3 regions of the Sporosarcina sp. FSL K6-6792 genome follow, and region 3 is predicted to be linked to each of the others. Evidence: riboswitches for the same ligand, from Rfam matches in the RefSeq annotation. Region 3 holds a riboswitch; each other region holds the start of a gene.
What was found. Region 3 has a riboswitch for lysine ahead of MKZ26_RS09335 (Na+/H+ antiporter NhaC family protein). Riboswitches for the same ligand answer to the same signal wherever they lie in the genome.
Positions count from the first base shown of each region.

Region 1: it holds a riboswitch for lysine, as region 3 does, so the genes downstream of both, dapA (4-hydroxy-tetrahydrodipicolinate synthase) here and MKZ26_RS09335 (Na+/H+ antiporter NhaC family protein) in region 3, are expected to answer to the same signal.
Region 2: it holds a riboswitch for lysine, as region 3 does, so the genes downstream of both, MKZ26_RS06220 (aspartate kinase) here and MKZ26_RS09335 (Na+/H+ antiporter NhaC family protein) in region 3, are expected to answer to the same signal.

Region 1 covers NZ_JBBOSA010000001.1:2,367,469-2,377,527, reverse strand. The annotation lists gene phoU (phosphate signaling complex protein PhoU) at 1-5, shown strand, start outside; gene MKZ26_RS11620 (DUF4256 domain-containing protein) at 121-687, shown strand; gene dapA (4-hydroxy-tetrahydrodipicolinate synthase) at 793-1,677, opposite strand; lysine riboswitch at 1,800-1,977, opposite strand; gene MKZ26_RS11610 (M48 family metallopeptidase) at 2,575-3,228, shown strand; gene MKZ26_RS11605 (hypothetical protein) at 3,474-3,716, shown strand; gene istA (IS21 family transposase) at 3,796-5,343, shown strand; gene istB (IS21-like element helper ATPase IstB) at 5,340-6,086, shown strand; gene MKZ26_RS11590 (alpha/beta fold hydrolase) at 6,125-6,904, shown strand; gene MKZ26_RS11585 (aminoglycoside phosphotransferase family protein) at 6,971-7,930, shown strand; gene qoxA (cytochrome aa3 quinol oxidase subunit II) at 8,749-9,675, shown strand; gene qoxB (cytochrome aa3 quinol oxidase subunit I) at 9,735-10,059, shown strand, end outside.
Region 2 covers NZ_JBBOSA010000001.1:1,295,262-1,305,320, reverse strand. The annotation lists gene MKZ26_RS06250 (TetR/AcrR family transcriptional regulator) at 1-310, shown strand, start outside; gene MKZ26_RS06245 (enoyl-CoA hydratase) at 486-1,259, shown strand; gene MKZ26_RS06240 (electron transfer flavoprotein subunit beta/FixA family protein) at 1,285-2,058, shown strand; gene MKZ26_RS06235 (electron transfer flavoprotein subunit alpha/FixB family protein) at 2,091-3,065, shown strand; gene trxA (thioredoxin) at 3,191-3,505, shown strand; gene uvrC (excinuclease ABC subunit UvrC) at 3,652-5,445, shown strand; lysine riboswitch at 5,494-5,673, shown strand; gene MKZ26_RS06220 (aspartate kinase) at 5,764-6,981, shown strand; gene MKZ26_RS06215 (DUF2507 domain-containing protein) at 7,493-7,909, opposite strand; gene MKZ26_RS06210 (succinate dehydrogenase cytochrome b558 subunit) at 8,147-8,755, shown strand; gene sdhA (succinate dehydrogenase flavoprotein subunit) at 8,876-10,059, shown strand, end outside.
Region 3 covers NZ_JBBOSA010000001.1:1,927,198-1,937,256, reverse strand. The annotation lists gene MKZ26_RS09350 (sulfite exporter TauE/SafE family protein) at 1-127, shown strand, start outside; gene MKZ26_RS09345 (bifunctional metallophosphatase/5'-nucleotidase) at 131-1,507, shown strand; gene yunB (sporulation protein YunB) at 1,549-2,310, shown strand; lysine riboswitch at 2,366-2,547, shown strand; gene MKZ26_RS09335 (Na+/H+ antiporter NhaC family protein) at 2,691-4,262, shown strand; gene MKZ26_RS09330 (ABC transporter substrate-binding protein) at 4,662-5,855, shown strand; gene MKZ26_RS09325 (branched-chain amino acid ABC transporter permease) at 5,943-6,818, shown strand; gene MKZ26_RS09320 (branched-chain amino acid ABC transporter permease) at 6,832-7,782, shown strand; gene MKZ26_RS09315 (ABC transporter ATP-binding protein) at 7,772-8,551, shown strand; gene MKZ26_RS09310 (ABC transporter ATP-binding protein) at 8,554-9,261, shown strand; gene lipA (lipoyl synthase) at 9,404-10,059, shown strand, end outside.

The sequences.
Region 1 (10,059 bases), 440 kb from region 3:
CATAAAAATAAACCGGAGGAGAAAAATGAAAATTTTTCTCCTCCGGTTTTATTTAAGGTAGCTCGTTATAAAAATTAAGGGTATTCTATACATAATGAAAAAGTAGGGGAGGAAACTAGTATGACAAAGAGAAATAAGGAGTTGTCACTAGAACAAGGTGAAGAATTACTCGAAATATTGAAAGCTCGTTTTGAGAAAAACATGAATCGCCATAAAGAACTTGAATGGAGTAAAGTCCAAGCGAAGTTGGAAGCGAATACTGAAAAACTATGGTCGCTTAATGAGATGGAAATAACCGGTGGTGAACCGGATGTAGTTGGTCATGATAAAAAGTCGGACGAATATATTTTTTATGACTGTTCAATAGAAAGCCCTAAAGGTCGTAGAAGCGTTTGTTACGACCTTGAAGCGTTGGAGTCAAGAAAAAAGCATAAACCAGAAAATAATGCTCTTGATATGGCTTCCGACATGGGCATTGAGCTTTTAACGGAAGAACAATACCGGGAGTTGCAGGAACTTGGAAAGTTCGATATGAAAACATCGAGCTGGGTGCAAACACCTGCTAATATTAGAAAACTCGGTGGGGCTATCTTTTGTGATTGGCGCTACGACACTGTCTTCGTGTATCACAATGGAGCAGAATCCTACTATGCTGCCAGGGGGTTCCGTGGCTCGCTGAGGGTCTAAATTTTGCACCCACTAAGCTTATAGACGATGAGATAGAGTGATGGGTGCCAGGTTCTTATTGATTTGTGAATTGTTTTAGAACCTGGTACCCTTCACAATGGTTTATTAAGAAGTTACTTTTTCATGGATATCTAGTGTTCGTTGTAGTGAACTTAGTTGTTCATCGTTTAAAGGAATCATAGGTAAGCGGACACCACCGACAGGGATTCCTTTTAAATTCAAAGCTGCTTTTACAGGTGATGGATTTGGAGCAGCAAAAAGCGCTTTCATTATTGGTAGTAGTCTACGATGATCCCTAGCTGCCTCTTGAATATTACCGCTTTTGAAATGTTTAATCATCGTTTGCATTTCACTTCCTATAATATGGGATGCTACAGAAATAACACCTGTTCCACCAATTGATAACACTGGGATTGTTAAACCGTCATCACCGCTATACAATGAAAAATCTTCAGGTGTATGAGTAATAATTTCGACCATCGCATCTAAATCACCGCTTGCCTCTTTAATAGAAACGATATTAGGTATTTTTGAAAGGCGAATGACTGTTTCAGCAGATATGTTGACAACACTGCGTCCGGGAACATTATAAAGTATAATCGGTAAAGATGTGACCTCCGAAATTGTCTTAAAGTGTTGATATAATCCTTCTTGAGATGGGTTGTTATAGTATGGCGCAACGAGCATAATACCATCGACACCTACATCTTCTGCAAGTATTGTTAGTTCAATTGATGCTTTTGTGTTGTTCGAGCCTGTACCAGCAATCACCGGAACTCTGCCATTCACAACGTCCACTGTAAACTTAAATAATTTGACCTTTTCTTCTTCTGTTAACGTCGGAGACTCTCCTGTTGTACCAGATACCACTAAGCCATCTGTTCCATTAGCAATTAAATAATTAATTAAGTTTTTTGTAGCTTGAAAATCAATTTCACCATTTTCATCAAAAGGAGTCACCATAGCAGTTAATACTTGTCCGAAATTCATTATTTCTCCACATCCTATAATTTATTTTAAAAAAATAGAGGAAGAAGGGCAGTTAGTGAATGAACGCAAAAAAGCAACAACAAGGGCTCGTTGTTGCAGTAGAAATAATAAATTATTTCTTTGCATAAGATAGCCCTCCATATAGTTTCCTATATGACAATTCTGTGTTTATTCAACACAGAACCAGCTTCAAGAAAATGAGATTCTCTCCACTTCGGCAAATTCCCCTTTCCACAAATGTCACAGGATCTCATCATCCTCCACGTGTGTACTGATGGTCTTTGCGCCTCTATCCTTACTTCAAAATTTTTGAAATAAGTGAATTTCTAATTAGACAAACCTTACCTCTATTCTAACGCAATTGCAAGGGAAAGGTGTCGAGTTCTAGAAAGGTTCTGAATTTAATGGGGACTTGATATTCTTTTAAATGTTATCACGTCTATTGATGACCCATTTATTTGAATAAAATACTAGTGAGAAGGGCTTGATGACCTTCATTTTCACTGGACTATTTCGGGTACTCTTGAACGTTGCATAATGTGCTTCTTGCTTACTTTTAAGAAAGACTATGCATCTAATCATGTGATGCCTAATAGAAAGTGACACTTCTTTACTATTAAAAAAGAGAAAATCATAAAGAAAGTTTCAGCCGACAAAATTGTATCTTTGGCGGATTATATCCAGATAAGAAGAACTGCTGTTCTTTCGTCCCAAAAAGCAGTTGTACACGAAGCGCCTGAATTACTCTACGGAGCGTTTGTTGCCAGAATGGTTAATACACACTAAGATGAATGTATCAGGAAGCGAATCGATGGATTGTGGCTAAGAATAGAAAGAAAACAGCGGATTAGTTAATAAACAAGAGTTAGGAATAAATGTATAAAGGTGATGTTAGTTATGAAAGTTGAAATTGAAAATGAAATTATAGAATTTAATATTCAGTATGGAAATAGGAAGAAGCTAGCGATTCAGATAGATTCGTTTGGTTTCATAACCGTTAAAGCTCCAAATGGCACAAGTAAAGAAATGATTGTCAGTGCAATAGAAAGTAAAGGGAAATTGATACTGGAGAAAACCCATGAAATTGCAGTAGCTCGAGAAGCCCCTAAGGCAAGAGAGTATCACGCTCAAGGGAAGTTCTTATACCTTGGGAAAGACCATTTTCTTCATGAGTTAATAGATAGTAGTGAGTTAAATGAAGAGGTACTTAAAAGAAATCTCAAGAAGTTCTATATCGCCAGCTGTAGGACGATTATAGAAGAACGGATAAAAATATATCAAAAACAACTAAAAGTAAAGCCTAAAATCATCGAAATCGTAGAGTCTAAAGCCAAGTGGGGTAGTTGTAGTTCGGATAAAAAGCTAACTTTTAATTATCGTCTAGCTATGGCTCCGGTTGAAGTCATCGATTATGTGATAATCCATGAACTTTGTCATATACATCATATGAATCATGATCGCTCATTTTGGAGACGTGTCGGAAGTATTATGCCGGATTATAAAGAGAAGGAAGAGTATTTGGCGAGGCATGGGTATTCAATGTCACTTTAATAAAAACGATCACATTTCGAAATGTGATCGTTTTTTTGTGTTCGAAAACGTATTCTCTATTGTTCTTGGTGATGTTTTACTTGTAGTTCCCCGATGGTTGAGGTCACAACTTACTTCAATTTGGTTAAATTGGAAGAGGTGAACAGATCCAGGGGATTTTAATCAATTTATAAAATTCGCATTGTTTTCTGCGAATTTAAATTAGTTTATGGTATTATTTACCTTGTATGGGAAGGGGGGAAGACATGAAAACTGAAAAAATCATTAAGACCACATTAGAGATAGTAGGTTTTCCGTTTGTAATGGCAAACATGTATTTTGATAAGAAGAATAGGGTAAGAGAAATAGGTGATTTAGTAAATATAAAAGATAGGGTAGTTCATACTGTTGTTTCTGAATGTGAAGAGGCTAAATGTACTGTAATATTAGACGCGGGGTTAAGTGTAACCGCTATACTAAAAGAGACAGTTTTCGCTCGAATGCCTTGAACACTTTCGCCAACAATCATGCCATCTAGTAAGCTAGGATTATTAGTTTACTGGAGGTAAGGACTTGGAGGAAAAGTTAGTGTTATACATCGAAATTCAGCAACTATACAAACGGAAAATGAAGATTGCACAGATTGCAAAACATTTGAAAGTAACGCGTGGAACTGTTTATAAGTATTTGAATATGTCATTTGAGGAAGCACAAGAATATTTGGGGAATCCTTTGAAGAAACCTAAGAAATTGGATCCCTACAAGGATTGGGTTGTCGCATGGCTAGAAGAATACCCACATTTAAGTGCAGCACAAATTCAAGATTGGTTAATCGAGCGCTATCCTGATTTGGTAATCGGAGAAAGCACAGTTCGTACCTATGTAAAAGAGATCCGTGAGATTTATCAAATTGAGAAAAAAGCGATTGTTAGGCAATATGAGGCCGTTCCTGAACAGCCGATGGGCAAACAGATACAGGTGGATTGGGGAGAAACAAGACAGAAAACGACGACGAAAAAAGAAGTGAAATTATACTTCATTGCCTTTGTTTTAGCACATTCGCGGTATAAGTACATGGAGTGGCAAGACCGACCTTTCACTACGAAGGATGCCATTCGTTGTCATGAAAATGCCTTTCGCTTTTTGGGTGGTCGTACGGAAGAAATTGTGTATGACCAAGATCACTTACTATCAGTCAGCGAAAACGCTGGGGATATCGTGTTAACAGCAGAATTCCAAGCGTATGTAAAAGATCAAAAGTTCCGTGTTCATTTATGTCGAAAAGCCGATCCTGAATCAAAAGGAATGATTGAAAATGTAGTGAAATACATAAAGGGAAATTTCGCAGACAGCCGTGTTTTTAAAGATATTGAGGACTGGAATGAACGTGCGCTCCAGTGGTTGGAACGCACAGGAAATAAAAATGTGCATAACACAACAAAAAAGAGCCCAGTCGAAGTGTTTCTCGTCGAAAAGCAACACTTAGAACCAGTCTCTTCACTACTTTCAAATGAAAGTACACATGCATATATTATAACAAGAAATGTAGGCAAGGACAATACGATTCGCTTTGCGTCCAACCGTTACTCAGTTCCATTAGGAACTTATGGAGTATCACCAGAGAATCAGGTTGTTTTAGACATACAAGGTGAGCAACAAGATACGTTGGTTATTCGTAAGCAGTCAAACGGTGAAGTGCTGGCCGAACATCAAATTAGTAGCGAAAAAGGAAAGCTTATTCAAAATCGTAATCATACCCGAGACCGTTCTAAAGGAATTGAAGAGTTAAAGAAAACCGTCATTTCATATTTTGAAGAACAAGAAGACGCATTGATGTATGTGGACGAAATTTGTATGAAATACGTGCGTTATCGTAGAGATCAATTAATAATTCTACAAAAGGTGATTAAAGAAGAACCCGAATGGATTGATTCAGCACTTCAAAAGTGTATGCGTGAAAAATTATATAGTGCGAATGACTTTAGAGACGTAGTGCGTTACTTGAAGCAATCGAATCTAGAGGAATCAGCCCTACTCCATGAGCAACAGAATGTTTCAATGACTCCAACGAATATTCAAGTAGAAACACGCCCCTTAGAAACGTATACACGAATTCTAGGAGGGATTGTCTCATGAATAAAACGGTGAAAGACTTACAGAATCATTTTCGTCAGCTACGGCTGTCAGAAACGGCAGAGGAGCTCCCGCAGCTCCTTCGCGAAGCTGAAAAAGAATCATGGACTTACTTAGAATTTTTGGAAGCTATCACATCATTTGAGCTAGGCAAACGCGAGGAAAAAAGTATAGGACGTCGTATTAAATGGGCGCGCTTCCCCTACATTAAAACGTTACAAGAATTTCAAGTAGAGGAGCAAACAGCTCTTACATCTCGTCAACTGACACAGTTACAAGAGTTCAGCTGGTTAGAGCAGCAATACAACTTAATCTTATTAGGCCCACCTGGTGTTGGCAAAACATTTCTAGCGATAGGGTTAGGCTTAGAGGCTATTCATAAAGGGTTCCAAGTGTACTTTGTGACAATGGGAGAATTAATTCAGCTTCTGAAAACCCAAGAATTTGCGCATAAATCGCAGGTTCAAATGAAACGACTTCAAACATCTGATTTAGTGATTATTGATGATTTAATGTACATGGCAATGGATCAGCGTGAGGCAAATCTATTCTTCCAGCTCATCAATTATCTATACGAACGAAGTTCGATTATTCTAACGTCGAATAAGAGCCCAGAACAATGGACGGAGTTAATGGGGGATCAAGGGATTATGACAGCCATTCTAGATCGGCTGTTACATCGTGTCGAAGTGATTCACATGAATAGTGATAGCTATCGAATGAAAAATAGGCAGCATATATTTTAAGCGAAAGTGTTCATTTCAAACGAGCAGAAACTGTCGTTTTGACCTTGACGGTTACATTAAGTTGCTGTTCAATTGATTGGTATTATATTCAGCCTCAATTATCTAAGTTTTGCAGGGTAATCTCATTTGATAGAGCGGGATATGGTTGGAGCACTGCAATAGAGAAAGCATACACAAGCGAAGATGTTGTTAGTGATTTATCGGAGATTTTAGAGAAACTTCAAATAAATCCACCATATATCTTAGTAGGACATTCCTTTGGGGGTCTAAATATGCGATTATTTGCTAGTAAATATCCAAATAAGGTAGCAGCTTTAATCTTAATTGATTCTGTACATGAAAATAGATATTTGAGTGCTGAATGGGACACTGTTCGAAGGAAAATGCATAGGAAAAATCTGAAGTTATTCAAGTTCGGTTATCTCACCAGTGGTTTAGGGCTTCCGAAATTATTAAAACTTCCTGTTGGAAGAAAACAACTTCCAGAACCATATCAGAAGTATATTAAGTATATAGGATACCGTTCAAAATCTTATGAAGCTGTTTTTAAGGAATTTCTATATAGCGAAAAATCTGCTATGCAACTTAAAAAGTCCGAACCACTGAATTTAAACTTATCCGTAACAATTTTAAGTTCTAATAATATAGACCCAATTTGGATTAAACAACAAAAACTTCTTAGTAATTTGACAAATAATACTGTGCAAATTAAAACTAACAATAATCATTCAATACATTTAGAAAACCCAGAATTAGTTATAGATACTATAAGCAGAGCTGTAAAACAGTTAGATGACAATATGTCTTTGTTGTGCTAAGGGATATGTAATCACATTAATCACTGGTGTCGCGTAGTTGTGAGTAGGAGAAAAAGATGCAGTAAATTGAAATCTAGTGCTTGTGAAAATATAAAAAGGTATTTTGAGTTGTTTGGGCCGTGTGTATCTTTCGCTAAGGAGAAGGGAGAAGGAATACTCTTGGGAACCCCTTTATGTATCGTGGATTGGGTAGAACAAAATGAAGTTATGGATGATCTATTAATTCAAGGAGACACCTTAACCATGCAGCCAATGGATCATGGATTTGAAGCTGAAGTCATGAAGATATGTTCAGGTAAAGATAGCTTTGTATTGAAAGTATGGAGTAAGAGTTCCAAACCCGATATTAGTTTTCAATATCGATTATTGAATGTCCTATTGGAACGAGGAGTATCAGTCTCTAAACCATTAGGCTGGGGGATAAATCTAAACGGAGATAAGGTGTTGTTAACAACATTTGACGGAATACCTGCGCTTAAAGCAAACGAAAAGAAAATGACAAAGATTGCAAATATCTTATCAAAAATACATCAAATTCCCGTTAAAGAGATTGGAAATATAAAACTTCCAAAGTACGATTTCATTGACTATTTTTTTCCTGGAGTAAGAGAACACTCTGACATATATAAAGCATTGATTTCTCTTGTTCAAACAACCCAAATAAAGCAAGAACATATTATTCGTGGCGATTTTCATGTGAATAACATTATGGAGGAAAATGACCAGTATACTGTAATCGATTGGACGAATGGGCAATTAGGGGACCCGAGATATGATTTTGCGTGGTCACTTACTTTACTAAAAATATATGTCTCAGAGAGATATGCTTATGTGTTTCGTTCTGCTTATCTTTTAGAAAATGATATTCAGCAGAAGGAACTTGAAGTTTTTGAAGCCTTGGCTTGTCTCAGGTGGCTCGTGCTTAATAGAAGTGGTGGGGTACCCAGAGATTCTAATACAATAGAAAGAGTAAAAGGTTTAGTGACAAATAATCCTTCTTTAAAAGAATTTGAGTTTACTATATAAAAGGAAGGGGGTGATTATTTCCCTTTCCTTTTATATAGTCATACGCAACGAATGTCAAAATAGATATGTAGCTCTAGAAATGAAGACAGTTACATCTTAATTTATTCTACCGTCAGCACCCAACGCAGGTTGGATGAGTTACATGGTTGGAGATCTAATTATATATTAATGAGGAATCAAACCCAAAAAAAATAATCTCTTTACTATAACTGGGGTAAAGGTTTATTGGGTATTCATGTATTGCAAAAGGTACTAGGTTAAAAACAATTCCCAATTGTTTTTAACCTAGTACCTTTTTTGTGTCCAGTATTCGACTCAATAACAAATCATTTCATCCTCTCGGTACTCAAATTATTATTAATTGATTTGATGTTTGGCATGTTGTTAATAATGTGAAACGGAAATGCAGTCTAGAAAAAAGTGTTTTTTTGTGTGGTAACGAGTAATTGAATACGAATGTAATTGATTCCAATACGGGTTTTAATTTAATTATTTCTTTCAGGATTTGTGAGGTGAGAAAAGCCTGAATTAATAAGGGATGAATAACATATTTTTTCAGTAATCAGACTATAAAACATTTAATAATAATAAGGTATTCATTATTTTTATATAAATGAAAAGTGAACTTGTTGAACGTTTTGTGACGTAATTACTAGCCTTTCGGTGAAGAATTGATGAAGTTTTGATGAAGTTCGCTTTAGGTAATTGTTTTTAGTATTTCATTATAATAAGATGAAAATATGTTGTGAGAGTAACCGACTAATATGGTTTTTTATTATGCTACTAAAGCTTATAGAGTAAAAGAAAGGGGTACCTTCATGAGAATGAAATGGACTTTTTTAGGTTTGATTATCAGTATTATCGCAGTGTTAGCTGGCTGTGAACCAGTAATGGTTATGGATCCAAAAGGGCCGCAAGCTGAAACGATTTCTAATGTTATTTGGATATCGATTGCTACCATGGCGTTAGTTGTGGTCGTGGTTTTCGGTATGTTAGCATACATCGTAATAAAATATCGTGCGTCGAAACAGAGCGCAGATTATGAGCCCCCACATATCGAAGGTAATCCGGTGGTTGAAGCGATTATTGTTGGTATTCCGGTTCTGATTATCATTTTCCTTTCAATCATCACTGTCAAATCCACTTATGAAGTTGAGGCGACACCAAAGGGTTATGAAGGTCAAAAGCCATTGGTTGTTTATGCATCTTCCTCTGATTGGAAATGGCATTTCAGTTATCCGGAAGAAAATATCGAAACTGTTAACTATTTGTATATCCCAACAGATCGACCGTTGGAATTTAGACTTTACTCATACGGACCCATCACGAGTTTTTGGATTCCACAACTTGGCGGACAAAAATATGCAATGTCGGACATGGTGACCACGTTACATTTGGCAGCTAGCGTTCCGGGAGAATACATGGGGAGAAATGCAAACTTTAGCGGTAAAGGGTTCGCTGAGAATATATTCCATGTGGAAGCGATGCCTGAATCGGAATTCGATAAATGGGTAGAAGAAGTGAAAGCGACTGCGGATACTCTTACTGAAGAGAGATTTGAAGAGTTATTAGAACCGGGTCATCTTGGCCAATTAACGTTTAAAAAAACTCACTTGGAATTCTCACCGGCTCCAGAAGGGGAGCATGGGGGACATCAACATGGATCAAGTAATTCCGATGATAAAGCAAAAAAAGACGAATCTACCGATGTTGATGGTGGATCAGACATGGAACATCAACATTAAAATTTCCAAACAAATCACTTTGCATATAGAGTCTAATTTTCGAAAGGAGTCATAAAAGTATGGAGTACTTTGATCGTTTTGCGATTCCACATCCAAGTCCTGCGATTTACGCATCAATGGTTGCCATTGGCCTAACCATGATTGCGATTCTCTTCGGATTAACATATTTTAAAAAATGGGGTTATTTATGGCGTGAATGGCTGACAACCGTAGACCATAAGAAAATCGGTATTATGTACCTGATTGCTGCTTTGATAATGCTATTCCGTGGTGGAGTAGATGCGATTATGATGCGGGCACAAACTGCTGTACCTGACAACAAGCTGTTAGATGCTCAGCATTACAATGAGGTTTTCACCACACATGGAGTTGTTATGATCATTT
Region 2 (10,059 bases), 630 kb from region 3:
TCGCATTCTGCATGAAGACCGTCACTTGGCAATAGTTACGCAACTAGAACTTCGTCAATCGAATAAAGAATTACGTCTCCGAATTAACGAAGTACTAAAAGAATATTTAACGCTCCTAGATGTAATTTTGAAAGAGGGAATCGTGAACGGGGCGCTTGACGAAGGCCTTGATATCCGACTTGCTAGACAAATGGTATTTGGCACAATTGACGAAACAATCACTTCATGGGTGATGAATGATCAAAAATATGATTTAATGAAACTATCACCCGAAGTACATAGGCTGATTATGAATGGAATGAAAGCTTAACTTGAATCAAATTAAGCAGCCTCGGGCGGATGTCACAAATTTTGAAGGGGGTTCGGGAAGGCAACCAAAGTTCGCCGCGTGTTGCGGCAAAGGTTGCATACCTGCATCCAGTAGGCACAATCCAAAATTTGGACGCAATTAGGCCGAGGCGTAATTGATGGAAAGTGGGGATGAAATGGAGTTTCTAACAGTAGCAATTGATGATGGGGTAGCTGTTGCGACAATTAACAGGCCACCCGCGAATGCGCTTTCACGCGCACTCATACTGGAAGTGAATGCATTACTTGATCAAGTGGAGAACGACGATTCTGTACGAGTCATCGTGTTTCACGGAGAAGGCAAGTTTTTCTCGGCTGGAGCAGATATTAAAGAATTTACATCTGTCACTTCAGGTGAAGAATTTTCAAAACTTTCCGCAAGCGGACAAGAAGTTTTTGAACGGCTTGAACGTTTCTCTAAACCGGTTATTGCGGCTATTCATGGCGCGGCACTGGGTGGTGGGCTTGAACTAGCGATGGCCTGTCACATGCGGATTGTAACTGAAAATGCGAAACTGGGCTTGCCGGAATTGCAATTGGGTCTAATCCCCGGTTTTGCTGGGTCACAGCGTCTTCCGCGTTACGTCGGCATGCCGAAAGCAGCGGAGATGTTATTAACGAGTGATCCAATCAGTGGGATAGAAGCAGCCCGTCTAGGACTTGCCAATCATGCTTATACAGATGAAGAACTCCTACCTAAAACAATGGAGCTTGCTAAGAAGATTGCTAAGAAGGGCCCTGTCGCAGTGAAAGCTGCACTAGAGATGCTGCAATTTACGAAGCATCCTTCTTATTATGAAGGCGTGAAGGCAGAAGCTGATTCATTCGGTGAAGTTTTCGTCTCTGAGGATGCAAAAGAAGGAATTCAAGCATTCCTTGAAAAACGTGTACCTGTATTTAAAGGGAAATAATTAAAAAGTTAGGGAGGCCAGCAATATGAATATTTATGTACTAGTAAAACGGACATTTGATACAGAGGAAAAGATCACGGTTTCTAACGGTAAAATTTCTGAGGATGGTGCGGAGTTCATCATCAATCCTTATGATGAATATGCAATTGAAGAAGCTATCCAGGTACGTGACGCAAATGACGGCGAAGTAACTGTCATTACAATCGGTGGAGAAGACGCGGAAAAACAACTTCGCACAGCGCTTGCAATGGGTGCAGACAAAGCGGTTCTAATCGATACTGAAGATGACCTTGATGAAATGGATGAATTCACATCTGCTAAAATTATTGCTGAGTATTTGAAAGATAAAGAAGTAGATTTGATTCTTGCAGGAAACGTTGCAATTGATGGCGGTTCTGGACAAGTGGGTCCACGTGTGGCTGAACTTCTAGGCATTAACTACGTAACGACAATTACGAACCTTGAAATCAACGGTACATCCGTCAAAATCATTCGTGATGTTGAAGGGGATTCTGAAACAATTGAAACGTCACTGCCATTACTAGTGACTGCTCAGCAAGGTCTTAACGAACCACGCTACCCGTCACTTCCAGGTATTATGAAAGCGAAGAAAAAGCCGCTTGAAAAGCTTGAACTAGATGATCTTGACCTAGAAGAAGATGACGTAGAAGCGAAAACACAAACAATCGAAATTTACCTTCCGCCGCAAAAAGCTGCTGGACGTATTCTTGAAGGCGATATTTCTGATCAAGTGAATGAACTTGTAAATCTGCTTAAAAATGAAGCTAAAGTAATCTAATCAGACTTTTAATTGTAATGGAGGGACTATAAATGTCTAAAAAAGTAGTAGTACTTGGGGAAGCACGAGAAGGAGCTTTGCGTAACGTTTCATTCGAAGCGATTGCAGCTGCTAAAAAGATTTCGGGAGGCGGAGAGGTTGTCGGGGTATTGCTCGGCGATGCTGTTCAGTCACTTGCAGAAGAAATGATTCATTACGGAGCTGACCGTGTCGTTACTGTGGAACATCCACATTTGAAACTATATACTTCTGACGCATTCAGCCAAGCGTTTATGGCAGTTTACGAACAAGAGAAACCGGAAGCTATTGTGTTCGGTCACACAGCTTTAGGGAAAGATTTGTCACCTAAGATTGCTAGTAAACTAGCATCAGGTTTAATCTCTGATGTAACTACTATTGAAGGCGAGGGCGATGCTGCGGTATTCATCCGTCCAATCTTCTCTGGTAAAGCATTTGAAAAAGTGAAGAACAAAGACGGACTTCTATTCATCACAGTACGTCCGAATAACATTGCGCCTTTAGAGCACGACGCAGGCAGAACAGGCGACGTAGCTGCACTATCTGTTGATGTTACCAATCTTCGTACAATCATTTCAGAAGTTATTCGTAAATCGACAGAGGGTGTCGATCTTTCAGAAGCGAAAGTTGTTGTTGCTGGGGGCCGTGGCGTGAAAAGTGCGGAAGGCTTCGAACCATTGCAAGAACTTGCGACACTTTTAGGTGGAGCAATCGGTGCATCTCGCGGAGCATGTGACGCGGATTACTGTGACTATTCTCTACAAATCGGTCAAACTGGTAAAGTTGTTACACCGGACTTGTACATTGCTGCAGGTATTTCGGGGGCGATCCAACATATGGCGGGAATGTCTAACTCGAAAGTAATCGTGGCAATCAATAAAGATTCAGAAGCGAATATTTTCAAAGTAGCAGACTATGGAATTGTTGGTGACCTATTCGAGGTTATTCCGATGATGATTGAAGAAATTAAAAAAATTAAGACAAACTAATTTAAAGTGAAGCTCCCTCAACAGTGGGGAGCTTCTTTCAATAACTAAGCATATATTTAGCCCGTCATATAGCTGCATGCTATAATACAGACATAGGTTATCTATTAAGAGGAGGAAAATTTATTATGGCTATTATTCACGCGACTGATCAGAATTTTGACGAAAACATTAAAGAAGGACTTGTCCTTGTTGACTTTTGGGCACCTTGGTGTGGACCTTGTAAAATGATCGCTCCAGTTCTTGAAGAACTAAACGGCGAAATCGAAGGTAAAGCAAACATTGTTAAAGTTGACGTTGATGACAACCAGGAAACAGCTGGTAAATACGGTATCATGTCAATCCCTACTTTGGTTCTTTTCAAAGATGGAGAAATTGTTGACAAAGTTGTCGGCTTTAAACCAAAAGAAGCACTTGCTGAATTGATTGCAAAACACGCTTAATTAGTAACTTAATTTAGCAGAAGTTCAAAATCTGGGCGAATTATTTTTTGCGATGAAAGCGAAGCGGCAGTCGCAAATAGCCGAGATGTATTTGATAGAATAACCGGGTCCTTCATTGGCACCCGGTTTTTTGGTAGGTGAATTAGATGAATGAGTTAATCGCAGAAAAGTTGGCCATATTACCGGAGTTGCCAGGCTGTTATTTGATGAAAGATAGGCAAGGGACAATCATTTATGTGGGAAAAGCGAAAGTGTTGAAAAATCGAGTTCGTAGTTATTTTACGGGTAGCCATGATGCTAAAACACAGCGACTTGTGGGAGAAATCATAGACTTTGAATATATTGTCACTTCAACCAATCTGGAAGCGCTTGTCCTCGAGTTGAACCTTATCAAACAGTATGATCCGAAATATAATATCATGTTAAAAGATGATAAGACCTATCCCTACTTAAAATTAACGGCAGAGCGTCATCCGAAACTAATCATTACGAGACAAGTGAAAAAAGACAAAGGGAAATACTTCGGTCCGTATCCTCATGCTTTTGCCGCCGGTGAAACGAAAAAGTTGCTTGACCGGCTCTATCCTTATCGAAAATGTCATACGATGCCTGATCGGGTCTGTTTGTATTACCATCTTGGCCAGTGCCTCGCCCCTTGTGTCAATGAAGTGGAATTGGAAACGTACAAGGAAATGGTTGATGACATTACCCGCTTTTTGAATGGCGGTTATAAAAGTGTGAAAAAAGAATTGACGGAAAAAATGGCTGCAGCTGCGGAGAATTTGGAGTTTGAGCGCGCGAAAGAATACCGCGATCAGATTGTTAATATTGAAGCGATTATGGAAAAACAGGCGATGACGATGAGTGATTTCACTGATCGTGATGTCTTCGGATTTGCTGTGGACAATGGATGGATGTGTGTTCAAGTCTTTTTCGTCCGGCAGGGAAAGCTAATTGAACGGGATGTATCGCTATTCCCGGTTTATCAAGAACCGGAAGAAGAACTGCTAACGTTCATCGGACAGTTTTACGGTAAGTCCAAACATTTAATCCCGAAAGAAATCTTGTTGCCTCAGGGAATGGATAGTGAAATCGTCCGTCAACTTCTAGATGTCAATGTCTTCATTCCGCAGCGCGGTAAAAAGAAAGATCTCGTCCATCTAGCCATCAAGAATGCCGAGATATCATTGAAAGAAAAGTTCCAACTTATTGAACGACAAGAACTTCGTACAATTGGCGCATGTGAAGAACTTGGCAAGGCGATGAATATCACCATACCGTACCGTATTGAGGCATTTGATAATTCACATATGTACGGTTCGGATGCCGTCTCTGCAATGGTGTCATTCCTTGATGGGAAACCGAACCGTAAAGACTACCGAAAGTATAAGACGAAGACTGCAGCTGCACACGATGACTACGCGGCGATGCGTGAGGTTGTAAGGCGGCGTTATATCCGTGTGCTAAAGGATGATTTGCCATTACCTGACCTAATCGTTATAGATGGTGGTAAAGGTCATATGGAAGCGGCCAGGGAAATCATTGAAGATGAGTTGAACTTGTCGATTCCAATTGCTGGACTTGCGAAGGACGATAAACACCAGACGGCGCAACTTCTCTATGGCAATCCGATTGAAATGATCCCGCTAAAGAGAACGAGTGAAGCATTTTACTTGTTGCAGAGAATTCAAGACGAAGTGCACAGGTTTGCAATTACGTTCCACAGGCAACGGCGCGAAACGAATTCATTGACATCAGCGCTCGATGGATTACCAGGCGTCGGACCGAAACGAAAAACATTATTACTCAAACACTTTGAGTCTATGAAAAAGATTCGTGAAGCATCCGTTGAAGAGCTGCAACAAGCGGGCTTGCCGAAGGTGGTTGCAGAATCAGTGGAAACGTATTTCCGTGAAGAGGCATTGCGAGAAGAGAAGTAATGTGATAGAGTGAACGCACTGAGTTTTTTCACTAAAAATTGCATATGTAGTGAAGATAGAGGTGCGGATACCAATAGTAAATCTCCGGAAGGCGGCAGCCTGATGAACGGGATTGAAAGGAGTATTCGCCGAAGCGGACCAATCGGCTGTCACGATTGTCCTGCTGGATTTCCATTGAATAAATGGAAGTCTGTCAGGTATAAAAATACCTGGAGAGCTATCTGAACGGGGCGGCTCTTCGGCGAGCGCTCCAATCGGACCGGCTCTCATACTTATGAGGGCCGTTTTTGCGTTCAGGCGGAAATTGGAGGGAAAATCATGGAACGAATTGTAATGAAATTTGGTGGCACTTCAGTTGCGAACCCCGAGAGGATTGCACGCGCTGCAAAGCTTGTACAAGGTGAGGTAAGTCGGGGGAATCAAGTTGCGGTTATCGTATCTGCAATGGGGAAAACAACGGATGAACTTCTAAAGCTCGCCGTGGAAGTTAATCCGAAAGCGGGCCGCCGCGAACTTGATATGCTACTTGCGACAGGTGAGCAAGTAACAGCATCCCTTTTAGCGATGGCAATTGCGGCACAAGGTTTGGAAGCTCGCTCATATACAGGGTGGCAAGCGGGTGTAACGACAGAGTCAGTTCACGGCAATGCGCGAATCGAGCAAGTCCATGCAGATAAGGTTGTATCGACGCTTGAATCGGGTGCTGTTGCAGTGATTACCGGCTTTCAAGGTGCTGACAGCTCAGGTGAGTTGACAACACTTGGTCGCGGGGGATCTGATACAAGTGCTGTGGCGATTGCGATTGCAATAGATGCAGCTATCTGTGATATTTACACAGATGTTGAAGGGGTATTTACGACAGATCCAAGATTAATTGGACAAGCGAAGAAGCTTGAGGAAATATCATATGATGAAATGCTTGAAATCGCGAATTTAGGTGCAGGAGTACTTCACCCAAGAGCGGTTGAGTTTGCCAAGAACCATCAAATGCCGCTTCGGGTCAGACCTGCACATATGGAAGGTGAAGGAACGATTATCAAGGAGGAAATTGATTTGGAAAACAATTTAATTGTTCGGGGCATCGCCTTTGAAAGAGATATCATTCGGATTACAGTTATGTATGACGTTCCATACAATGGCTCGCTTGCGAATATATTCACTGCACTTGCGGATCACCATGTTAACGTCGATATTATCGTCCAGACAATTATGGAAGGCGTACAGCCGTCTGTGTCATTTTCCATTAAGAAAGAGGATTTTGCAGAAGCTATTAATGTTTTAGAGACGGAAAAAGAAGCTCTTGGTTACAACAGAGCCGACTTTGAAGTGGGTCTTGCGAAAGTTTCGATCGTTGGAAGTGGAATGGTATCCAACCCAGGAGTCGCTGCACAAATGTTTGAGATACTCCGTAGTGCATCAGTTCCTGTGAAAATGGTTAGTACGTCTGAAATCAAGGTATCCGTAGTCATTCCAGAATCCGATATGGAAATAGCGGTGGCGGCGCTTCATAAACAATTCGGGTTAGACAACGACTGAAATATTTTTTTGTCTATTGGTTAACCATTTTATTGCAAGTGCCTGAAGAAAAAGGATACTCTATCACTTTTAATAAAGCCTTCTTTGCAAATTTTAGCTAAGACTATACAAGTTACAGTGCACTTCCATATAGAAAGTGACACTTCCTTAAAATCAAAAAGGAAATGCTATATAGATGGATCCAGCAGCCAAAATCCTATATTTGGCTGCTCTATTATGGATTTTGGAAAGTGGTTATGGATTCGTTCCCAAAAGCCCCTTATACGATTAACGAGAAAACTGCGAGAGGTGCAACCCAACGGAAACTGTACATAGGGTGTTTCATCATGAAAATAAGCAGTAATTTACTGGTTATTTTTAGTTATATATGTTGACATAAAGAAATCTCTGAACAACGAACGGCGCATGGAGATGCCTTCGCTGGAGATCATATAGAATCAATAGTTCAACATATATAGATTAGTTGTATGAAAAAGAAGATGCGCCCGATTTAAAGGATGCATCTTCTTTTTCATGCCTCAACTTTCGTTTTTAAGTCCCATTTGACTTGGAAATGGATGAGACCATCCTTTGCGTTAAATTCTCCGTAGCACTCAGTGAGCAATCCACTAAATTTCTGGTACTGTTGTGCAATGAAACCGGCTTCAAGTTGGCAAGATCTGTTTTGGGCATTTGTAGCGAAATCATTTTTTAAAGAATAAAAAGCCTCGTCTTTCAACGTCTTTTCGAGATGAAGGGGCCCCCATCCGGCTTCTTGAAAGAACTCAGGAAGTTCATCAACACCAAAAATCGGGAATTTTCGAGCTACTTCTTTTCCGGTCCAATAGAGGATTTCATCTTCATGTTTCCCGAGGATACTTGGCAACACGTGATCTCGTAAAATTTCATAGCCAAAACGGGTTGGTGAATCATATGTAGTATTTTCCAATCGAATATTCAACCCTTTCGGTTAAATGATAGCGTTAGTGAATCCAAGAGAATAATAATATATTAAATTCGGGCGTGTCGAAAAGCCCACATCGTCTTGACCTCTTCAAAACTGAGGAGTACAATGGTTATGTCATAATATTGTACCACGAAGAGGTACGTCGTCAACGGTCGCTTCATGTCGAAATGATGACAGAGGCGCACTGAAGGACTCAGTTAATAAAGGAGGGTAAAAGACTTGTCGAGAGAATCAGATTTTTATTTGCGTCGTCTTCATTCACTGCTCGGAATCATTCCAGTGGGGCTTTTTGTTGCCCAACACTTAGTGATTAACCATTTTGCCACACGCGGCCCAGAGGCATTCAACACTGCATCCAATTTCATGGGTAACTTACCGTTCGTACTGTTTCTTGAATGGTTCATCATCTACATCCCACTTATGTTCCATGCGTTCTATGGTGTGTACATAGCTTTCACAGCAAAAAATAACGTAAAGCGTTACGGGACTTTCCGAAACTGGATGTTTATGCTACAACGAATTACAGGAGTATTCCTAGTCGTGTTCATCGCATGGCACATCTTCCAAACAAGAGTTCAAAAAGCATTGGGAGCTGATGTGGACTACGATATGATGGCTGACATCTTATCGAGTCCATTCATGCTTGCGTTCTACATTGCAGGTGTCCTTGCAGCTACATTCCACTTGGCGAACGGCGTTTGGTCATTCCTAGTAAGCTGGGGAATTACACAATCTCCACGTTCACAAACCATCGTTACGTATATCTCAATGGCAATATTCCTAGTGCTTTCTGTAATCGGTATACAAGCACTACTTGCATTTGTTTAATTTGAATCAGCAGAAATCCCTGCTGATTCAAATCTGGACGCAATTACGCCGAGGCGTAATTGAATAACAACTTAACTAAATGACTACGAGATCACCTATAATTTGAGGAGTGAAACAATAATGGCAAAAAGCAGATTGATTGTCGTCGGCGGTGGACTAGCCGGCCTGATGGCAACTATCAAAGCCGCTGAAGAAGGTACGCCGGTTGACTTGTTCTCAATTGTTCCGGTTAAACGTTCCCACTCTGTATGTGCACAAGGCGGCATTAATGGTGCAGTAAATACAAAAGGGGAAGGCGACTCACCTGACATTCATTTCGATGACTCTGTATACGGCGGAGACTTCCTTGCGAATCAACCACCAGTTAAGGCAATGACGGATGCAGCACCAGGAATCATCAGTCTATTAGACCGGATGGGCGTTATGTTCAACCGTACGCCAGAAGGATTGTTGGATTTCCGACGTTTCGGAGGTACAATGCATCACCGTACAGCTTTCGCTGGTGCGACGACAGGACAGCAGCTCCTTTACGCATTAGACGAGCAAGTTCGAAGCCATGAAGTTGCTGGACTTGTTACGAAATACGAACACTGGGAATTCCTTGGTGTTGTTCTTGATGAAGAAGGCGTTTGTCGCGGTATTAAAGCGCAAAACATGAAAACGATGGAGATTCAAGCCTTTAAAGGTGATGCAGTCATTATGGCAACAGGTGGACCTGGAATCATTTTCGGGAAAACGACAAACTCTGTCATCAATACAGGTTCTGCAGCTTCTATCGTTTATCAGCAAGGTGCACACTACGCGAATGGTGAATTCATACAAATTCACCCAACAGCAATTCCAGGAGACGATAAACTGCGTCTTATGAGTGAATCGGCACGTGGTGAGGGTGGACGTGTCTGGACTTATAAAGACGGCAAGCCTTGGTACTTCCTTGAAGAAAAGTATCCGGATTACGGTAACCTAGTACCGCGTGATATCGCAACACGTGAAATATTTGACGTTTGTGTTAACCAAAAACTTGGTATCAACGGTGAAAACATGGTGTATCTGGACCTTTCCCATAAGGATCCAAAAGAGCTTGATATTAAGCTTGGTGGAATCATCGAAATCTATGAGAAATTCACAGGCGACGATCCACGTAAATTACCGATGAAAATCTTCCCGGCTGTTCACTATTCAATGGGCGGACTATGGGTTGACTATAATCAGCAAACAAGTATTCCAGGTCTATTCGCGGCGGGTGAATGTGATTATTCACAGCACGGTGCAAACCGTCTTGGCGCAAACTCACTCCTTTCAGC
Region 3 (10,059 bases):
TTATATCGGGGCTAAAATAGGTGCTCGGTTAAATCAGAAGATGAAATCGGAAACGCTTGTTGTTGCACTGCGAATTATCCTGCTCTTACTAGGAATCAGATCGATTATTGACGGACTTATGGGGTGACATATGAATCACAAGGTTGAAACAATTCATTTCTATCATACAAATGATATCCACAGTCATTTTGAAAGCTGGCCGCAAATTAGTAGGCTTCTTTGTGACAAAAAGCGCGAGCATTTAATAGAAGGAGATGCTTGTTACCATTTTGACATCGGAGATCACGTTGATCGTTCTCATCCATTTACGGAAGGGACGAAAGGTCAAGGAAACATCCAATTGTTGAATGAAGCAGGCTATGATGCGGTAACAATCGGCAACAACGAAGGAATTACCATGTCGAAAGAGGCTTTATCTACTCTTTATAAGGATGCCAAGTTCGATGTCATTCTAAGTAATTTATACGAAGAAGATGGTAGTCGTCCAAAATGGTTGTTACCTTATAGAATCTACGTTACTGAGCAAGGGACAAGAATTGGTGTTATAGGAGCTACTGCAGAATATAAAGCCTTCTATTTGAAGCTCGGCTGGCAAGTGACGGCGCCTCGCCAAAATTTAAAGCTTGTTGCTGAAAGCATTGCTGCTGAGACGGATGTAATTGTTTGTCTATCACATATGGGAATCCATGAAGATGAAAAGCTTGCAGAAGAATGTTCAGAAATCGATGTCATTTTAGGCGCGCATACGCATCATCTATTTCATGACGGCAAATTGATTGGTAATACACTTTTGGCTGCAACAGGTAAATACGGTGAGTATGTTGGTCATGTAACCGTGAAATTTAACACGGATGCTAAAGAACTTTTACAAATGGATGCGGAACTTGTCAGGACAGATTCGATTGAAAGCAATGAAAAAGATATTGAAAAAGTAAATGATCTAATCAAAATAGGAAAGCAGGCAATGGAGGAACAAGTTTTTTATAATCCTTCTCACTTATCTCAAAATCTATTTGATGTTAGTTCGCTGTCCTCTTTCTTTGGTAGAGCGCTCATTGCTTATTCACAAGCGGATTGTGCCATGTTTAACGCAGGAATATTTCTAGGTAGTCTCGAAAAGGGGTGGGTGACAAAAGAGGATTTACATTCACTTCTACCTCATCCAATCAATTTATGTCTCATTACACTCGATGGATCAGAATTGAAAGAAGTCTATGAGCTGTCATTAACGAAAGAGTGGCCGCAAATTGAAATCAAAGGACTTGGTTTCCGTGGCTCGTTAATGGGTGCGATGATTCATGAAAGACTTTATAAAAATAGAAATGATCAGCTTTTTGCGGGCAATCGGGAGGTTGTATCAGGTCAAAAATATACACTTGCAACACTGGATATGTTCACTTTCGGTTTTTTCTTTCCATCGCTTAAACATGCAGAAATAGAGTACTATATGCCTGAATTAATCAGGGATGTGCTTGGTTGGTACGGAACCACACTAATTAAAGAATGAACGACTAGCTTCCTGCATAACGTATAGTAGGAGGAGTCGTCTTGAGATTTCACGGCCAAGTTACTAGAAAATCCAGGAAGAAAAAACGCAAATTGTTACCCCTTCTTATTCCTGCAATTCTTATCGCAATTGCCCTTTTTATTTACATTATTAATGCAAGGCTTGCCCCAATTTATATTCAATATGCAGAGGTACAGACAGAAAAAATCGCGGCCCATGTTATCAATAAAGCCATCAATTCAAGGACTGCCAATGTACTTGATGTCAATGATATCATTGTAAACGTCCCGAACGATTCTAAAGGGATGGTGAAATTCAACACTGAAATCATCAACAGAGTATTAGCGGAGACACATGGTCTTGTCGAGTCCCATCTTCAACAGGCTGAAGCGGGCAATCTAGCCTTATTACCAACAGATGAGATAGAATTTGATTCGCAAGCAATGAAACGTGAAGAGGGAATTGTCTTTTTTGTCCCTCTTGCTCAAGCGGCAAATATTCCATTACTAGGAAACTTAGGGCCTAAAATACCGATTCGTTTTCATGTCATAGGTCAAGTACAAGCGACTATAGATACAAAAATTAGTGAATTTGGTATTAACAATGCCGTTGTTGAAGTGAATATATTATTAACAGTAAATGTCCAAATCATTGTCCCACTTGCAACAAAGCAAAGTGTAGTGACACAGAAGATTCCGGTAGCTATGGGACTAATTCAATCAACAGTACCTCAAATCTATACGACTGGTGGTGGGGATCCGCCATCGGTCGAAGTTCCAGCCCCTCCCGCGATAGAGGAATGAAAAGGGACTTGAAAATGCTGTGGATAACTGATAGGCTAGTAGAGGATTGAAATATCGATTGGGTAGAGGCTGCATTGCTTATTAGTCACACACGCGAGATTGACACCGATGACCGTGTGTAAAAGGAAGCTTTGCCGAAGTTTGGTAAGATCGTCGGGATCTATCAGGCTGGGGTTATTCCGAATAGGGATAACACTGTCATACATTCTTGAACATGTATGATGAGCTACAAGTCGTGAGTTAGATAAGCAGTATTAGTTATCCAACAAACGAAACGTAGATAAAGCCGGCTCCTGATGCACTCTGCTGAGTGTAATTAGTAGCCGTTTTTTTATTCCCCCTATACAGGGCCTCAACCCGACTAAATGGAGGAATAGTAGATGATAGGAACATGGGTATCAATTTTACCACCACTAATCGCAATTATTATGGTGTTTGCAACTAAACGGGTGCTGTTGTCGCTCGGAGCAGGAATAGTCTCAGGTGCTCTGCTGGCGGCGTCGTTCGGACCTGTTGAATCATTAAAAAATTTATGGGAGTCAGTTAAGGCTACATTTTGGGATGGTGGACTGAATACAGGGAACATTTACATTATCCTTTTCATCCTTCTATTAGGGGTTATCACTGCATTTGTTAGTTTATCCGGTGGAAGCAGGGCATTTGCAGAATGGGCAGTGCGGCACATCAAAACAAAACGTGGTGCAAAACTGCTCACAGTATTTCTCGGTATAGCTATTTTTGTGGATGACTATTTCAATGCATTGGCAGTTGGCCAAATTGCTCGTCCGATTACAGATCAGCATCGAGTTTCAAGAGCAAAACTAGCTTATTTCATCGATTCAACCTCAGCACCGATTTGTGTCATTTCACCAATTTCAAGTTGGGGTGCCTTTTTAATCGGCCAACTTGCACTTATATTTGGTGGTGCTGCAGCGATTAGCTATTCACCACTATCTGCCTTCATTATGATGGCGCCTATGAATTTTTACGTTATCGCAACACTTGCAATGGTATTTTTCCTTGCGTGGACTAATTTTGATATATTCGAAATGAAGAAACATGAACAACGTGCTACAGAAACAGGTCAATTGTTTGATCCTGCTAAAACAATTCCAGGTCAGTTAAAAGAAGACTTCCCAGTACACGCACATGGCCGCGTTCGAGATTTAGTCGCACCTATCGTCACACTTGTTGCAGTGACATTTGCGGTTATGATTTGGACAGGTTATTTAGCCGGCGGATCAATGAACCTTTTGTCAATCTTTGAAAATACAGATGTTGCTCTGTCATTACTTTCTGGCGGAATTGCAGCTACACTACTTGCAGGTATTTTGTATATTTTACAGATGAAAAACAATGAAACGGCGAGTCTCTCTCTTATGGGCAGTGCAGTAATAAACGGTTCGAAGGCAATGATGCCACCTGTTTTGATACTGATCTTTGCTTGGTCTCTTTCGTTCTTAATCGGAAAAATGGATACGGGCATATTCTTATCTGACGTTGTATTGAAATCGAATATACCAGTTAGCTTCCTTCCCGTTATCATGTTTGTCCTTGCTTGTCTTATGGCATTTTCGACAGGAACTTCTTGGGGATCGTTTGGGATTCTTATGCCAATTGCCGGAACAATAATGATTGAAGCGTCACCAGAAATGTTGCTGCCAGCGCTTGCGGCAGTTCTTGCGGGAGCGGTTTTCGGTGATCACGCTTCACCGATTTCTGACACAACGATTCTATCTTCTACAGGTGCAGGCTGTAACCATATAGATCACGTTGCGACACAGTTTCCTTATGCATTAATCTGTGCATTGGTGGCCACAATGGGCTACATCATCTTAGGTATCACAGGCTCCATATGGATAGGTCTAGTTGGTGTTATTGTTATTCTTGTAGTATTGTTTTCTGTTTGGACGATGAAAGCTAAAAAAGAGGCAACACAGCTGTCTTTATAATAGTAAATGATTGGAAGCGGTGAACTTTTTACCGCTTCTTTATTATGTATAAAATAGTTTTCTAACAAAAAAATGTTTTGACAATAGTCAGATAGGTATATATACTAGGCGTTAAGACTAAAGTAATCAGAAAATGGTGAACTTCCATTCAATGGTTAGTTAAAAGTATTAGGAAAGGATGATATTGAATAACTGATCTTTCTATTAACTGTTAGACTTATCCGAAGAAATTAAACTCCGGAAGATGAGAACTGAAAACTCTCTATAGACCGAATAGAAAGTTTGTTTTACAATAGGCATGTAAGCGGAAACAAAATGATATCTTTCGGAATGCTAAATCGTTTGTCGTACTAGTTCGATTTAAATTGTCGGAAGTATCAATCAAAAGGGGGATTTTATATGAAATTGAAAAAGTTTGCAAGTGTATTTGCCGCTTCCGCTCTAGCAGTCGGATTGTTGGCAGGGTGTGGTGCAGGGGACAAAGCTGAGGAAGGAAGCACAGGTGGATCTAAGGGCGGCGATACGATTAAAATCGGAGTCAACCTTGAATTATCAGGTGCTGTTGCCTCTTATGGTACTTCCGAACTATCAGGGATTGAACTTGCAGTTGAAGAAATTAACGCTGCAGGCGGTATTGATGGCAAGGAAATTGAACTTGTCAAAGTCGATAATAAGTCTGAGCCTGCCGAAGCAACGAGTGCAGCGCTTAAATTGATCACTCAGGATAAAGTAATTGCAATCATCGGAGCAGCTACAAGTGGTGCTACTGTTGCACAGGCTGAAATCGCTAATGGCAACGAAACACCACTTATCAGTCCATCTGGGACAAGCCCGAATGTAACAGTAAAAGATAACGGGGACGTTAATGAATTCGTATTCCGTACGTCATTTATTGACCCATTCCAAGGAACGGTTGCAGCAAACTTTGCAGCGAATGATCTTGGTGTTAAAAACGTAGCCATTTTCTCTGATAATGCAAGCGATTATTCAAAAGGTCTTGCATCATCATTCAAAAAAGACTTTGAAGCTGCAGGTGGTAAAATTGTTGCTGAAGAATCTTACGTAGGTAAAGATTCTGATTTCCGTTCAACTCTTACACGTATTAAAGCAGCAAATCCTGAATTCATTTTCATCCCTGGATACTATGAAGAAGTAGGATTGATTGTTAAACAGGCTCGTGAAATGGGTATCACTGTTCCACTTATGGGAGCAGATGGTTGGGATTCTCCAATTCTACTTGAACTTGCCGGTGCAGAAGCATTGAATAACACATTTACAACAAATCACTATTCATCTGAAGATCCAGACGGTATCATTCAAGAATTCAACAAAAAGTTCAATGACAAATATAGTAAATCACCTGACGCATTTAATGCACTTGGTTATGACACGGTTTATCTATTAGCTGATGCTATTAAACGTGCAGGCGGTCCAGATTCTGTGAAGATTAAAGATGCTCTAGCTGAAACAAAAGATCTTGAGCTTGTAACTGGCTTGTATTCGGTTGATGAAAACCATCACCCAGTCAAATCGGCTACTATTCTTGAATACAAAGACGGCGAACAAGTCTTCAATACAAAAGTTAATCCTTGATTAAAACTGTAGGAATGGAGGGAGGATGTCCTCCCCTCATTCCTTTTTTAAGCCTTATTTTAAAGCTGGAAAAGGAGTGAAAAGTTAATGGAATGGTTACAACAGCTAATAAACGGTATTTCACTCGGCAGTATTTATGCGTTAATTGCACTCGGCTATACAATGGTTTATGGAATTATCAAACTCATAAACTTCGCACATGGTGAAATCTTTATGATTGGTGCATTTATTGGGTATTACTCCATCGCGGGTTGGGGTCTTGGATTCATCCCTGCCCTACTATTATCAATGGCTTCCTGCGCAGTTATTGGCGTTCTTATCGAACGAATAGCCTACAAAAGATTACGAAATGCGACAAGAATCGCGGCGTTGATTACTGCAATTGGGGTGTCACTTCTTATTCAAAATGGTGTCATTTATATGCGTGGTGCGCAACCTAATGCGTATCCAGAAGTACTACGCAATAAATCATTTGATTTTTTCGGTGCTCAAATAAGCAGTCAGTCAATCCTGATTCTTTCTGTTTCTGTCACATTGATGATCATTCTTCAATTTGTTGTACATAAAACGAAAATCGGAAAAGCGATGCGAGCTGTTTCCTATGATGCTGAAGCAGCTAAGCTGATGGGAATTAATGTTGACAACACAATCTCGGCTACGTTTGCGATTGGATCAGCTTTGGCTGGTGCAGCGGGCGTTATTTTCGGTATTTATTATACAAAGATTGACCCGTTAATGGGTATTATTCCTGGTTTGAAAGCATTCGTCGCAGCTGTCCTTGGTGGAATTGGAATTATTCCCGGAGCCATGGCTGGAGGTCTTGTGCTTGGAGTAGTAGAAACATTTGTCAGTGCGCTTGGTTTCTCTCTTTGGAGAGATGCTGCGGCATTCGTCATTTTGATTTTAATACTCATCTTCAAACCGTCGGGACTCTTTGGTAAAAATACACGTGAGAAAGTGTAGGTGAAACAATATCATGAAAAAGTCAAAACAGTTTTGGTCATTTATTGCTTCATCTCTAATCGTTTATACGGTTATTCAAGTGCTCATAAGTGTAGGTATATTAAATGATTTTCATTCTAATACATTAATCTTTATGGCAATTAATATTATGTTGGCCGTCAGTTTGCACTTAGTAATTGGTGTTACAGGACAGTTTTCACTTGGTCATGCAGGATTCCTAGCAGTGGGAGCCTATATTTCGGCAATCGTGACGATGAAATTGCAACTGCCATTTCCAGTTGCAATTTTAGCGGCAGGGGTTATTGCTACAATTGCAGGGCTAATCATTGGGATTCCAAGTTTACGGCTACGCGGCGATTATCTAGCAATTGCTACACTTGGATTTGCGGAAATTATTCGTATTGTTTTCTTGAATATTGAATATGTAGGTGGAGCGGCAGGGATGCAAGTGACGCATTTAACTACATGGACCTCTGCGTTTATCTGTCTTTTCGTTACAATAGTAGTTATCGTCAATTTTACAAATTCAAGGCATGGTCGCGCGTGTATTTCAGTTCGAGAGAATGAAATTGCGTCGGACGCTATGGGAATCAATACAACGTATTACAAAGTATTAGCGTTTGCAATTGGTTCTTTCTTTGCAGGAGTTGCTGGGGCTTTGTATGCACATAACTTTTACATTATTCAACCTGCTAACTTTGGATTCTTAAAGTCAATCGATATTTTGATCTATGTTGTGTTGGGTGGTTTAGGAAGTTTGTCAGGAGCAATTGTTGCAACAATATTATTAACAATCGTTTCCACATTCTTACAAAGTTATCCTGAAACACGCATGATCATCTATAGTCTAGTACTTATCATTGTTATGCTTTATCGTCCAAAAGGCTTAATGGGAACAATGGAAATAACGGATTACTTCAAGTTATGGAGAGGTTCGAAAGGAGGCAGCCAGCATGACAAGTGAACCGTTACTGAGAGTGACAGATGTAGGTATACAGTTTGGCGGGCTGAAGGCAGTTTCGAATTTCAATATGGAAATCAATCAAGGTGAACTTATTGGGCTCATTGGTCCAAATGGAGCGGGTAAGACAACGAGTTTCAACTTATTGACAGGTGTTTATAAGCCTACGGAAGGCGATATTTTATTCAAAGGGAAACGTATTAATGGTATGGCTCCTTATCAGGTAACACGCAGGGGAATTAGTCGGACATTCCAAAATATTAGGTTGTTCAATGAACTATCCGTTTTGGATAATGTTAAAGTTGCTTATCACTCATTAGCGAAGCATTCAGTTCTAAGTTCTATGCTACGCCTCCCATCCCATTTTTCTGGGGAGAAAGAAATGGAAGAAAAAGCAATGGAATTCCTCAAGATTTTTGAATTGGATAAATATAGAGATGAAGATGCAAAAAATCTTGCATATGGGAAGCAGCGGAGGCTTGAAATTGCACGCGCATTAGCCGCAGGCCCGGAGTTGTTACTGCTTGATGAACCAGCTGCTGGGATGAACCCGCAGGAAACGAAAGAGCTAATGGAGTTAATCGCATTTGTCCGTAAGAAATTCAATCTAACCATTTTATTAATTGAACATGATATGAATTTGGTAATGGGGATTTGTGAACGTATTTACGTATTGGATCATGGTGTACTTCTTGCTGAAGGAACTCCTGAAGAAATCCGTAATAATCCGAAAGTAATCGAGGCTTATTTAGGGGAGGAAGTTGACGAATGAGTATGCTAAAAGTTGACAACCTCAACGTCTATTATGGTAGTATCCATGCGCTTAAAGGTGTTTCTTTACATGTAGATCAGGGTGAAATTGTGACATTGATTGGTGCGAATGGTGCTGGGAAGAGTACGTTGTTGAAAACATTATCAGGTTTATTAAAACCAAAAGAAGGCACTATAGAGTATTTGAATGATTCAATAGCGGGTAAGCAAGCCCAAGCCATTGTAAAAGCAGGAATCTCCCATGTACCTGAAGGAAGACGAGTGTTTGCAGATATGAGCGTTGAAGAAAATATTGAATTAGGTGCTTTTTTAAGAAAAGATAAAGCGGGTATTCAACAAGATTTCCAAAAAGTCTATGAGATTTTTCCACGTTTGCATGAACGACGCAAACAATCAGCGGGAACGCTATCTGGCGGAGAGCAGCAGATGTTAGCGATGGGTAGGGCTATCCTGGCAAGACCGAAATTGTTGTTGTTGGATGAGCCCTCAATGGGATTGGCTCCACTAATGGTTAAGACGATTTTTCAAGTCGTCAAGGATATTAATCAAGAGGGAACAACGATTCTCCTCGTAGAGCAAAATGCCAATATGGCCTTGTCAATTGCTAACCGTGCGTACGTTATTGAAACGGGACGTGTCATTCTTTCAGGGACTGCTGAGGAACTGCATGCCAGTGAAGAAATCAAGAACGCTTACTTAGGTGGCCATTAATTGAAAAGAGACAGTGCTTGGTAACCGGCACTGTCTCTTTCTTTGTAAAGGTAATCGAATTAGACCCTAGGGATGGTTGTTTGAAGTCTGAATATATGATACATTAGCAACAGTAGTGAAAACACTTTATAAGTTTGTAGGAATGGAGTCGGTCGTCGTGTCATGCAAACCGGAACAGGGAAACAGAACGGAACACGTTAGAAAACCCGATTGGTTGAAAATCAAGCTAAATACGAATGATAACTATACAGGCCTTAAAAAAATTATGCGTGAGAATAATTTAAATACTGTATGTGAAGAAGCTCGTTGTCCAAATATCCATGAATGTTGGGGAGAGCGCCGTACTGCTACATTTATGATTCTTGGTGCAGTTTGTACACGTGCATGCCGTTTTTGCGCCGTTAAAACAGGTTTACCAACAGAACTAGATCTTGCAGAACCAGAACGCGTTGCAGATTCTGTTGCGCTTATGAATTTAAAGCATACAGTTGTTACAGCAGTAGCGCGTGATGATCAGAAAGATGGAGGATCTGCGGTATTTGCAGAAACAATCCGTGCAATTCGTAGAAAAAATCCATTTACAACAGTTGAAGTTCTGCCATCTGATATGGGCGGCGTTTATGAGAACCTTGAGCGACTCATGGATGCTAAACCAGATATCTTGAATCACAATATCGAAACGGTACGTCGCCTAACACCAAGGGTTCGTGCGCGAGCGACATATGACCGTTCACTTGAACTATTGCTTCGTGCAAAAGAAATGCAACCTGATATTCCTACAAAATCTTCTTTGATGCT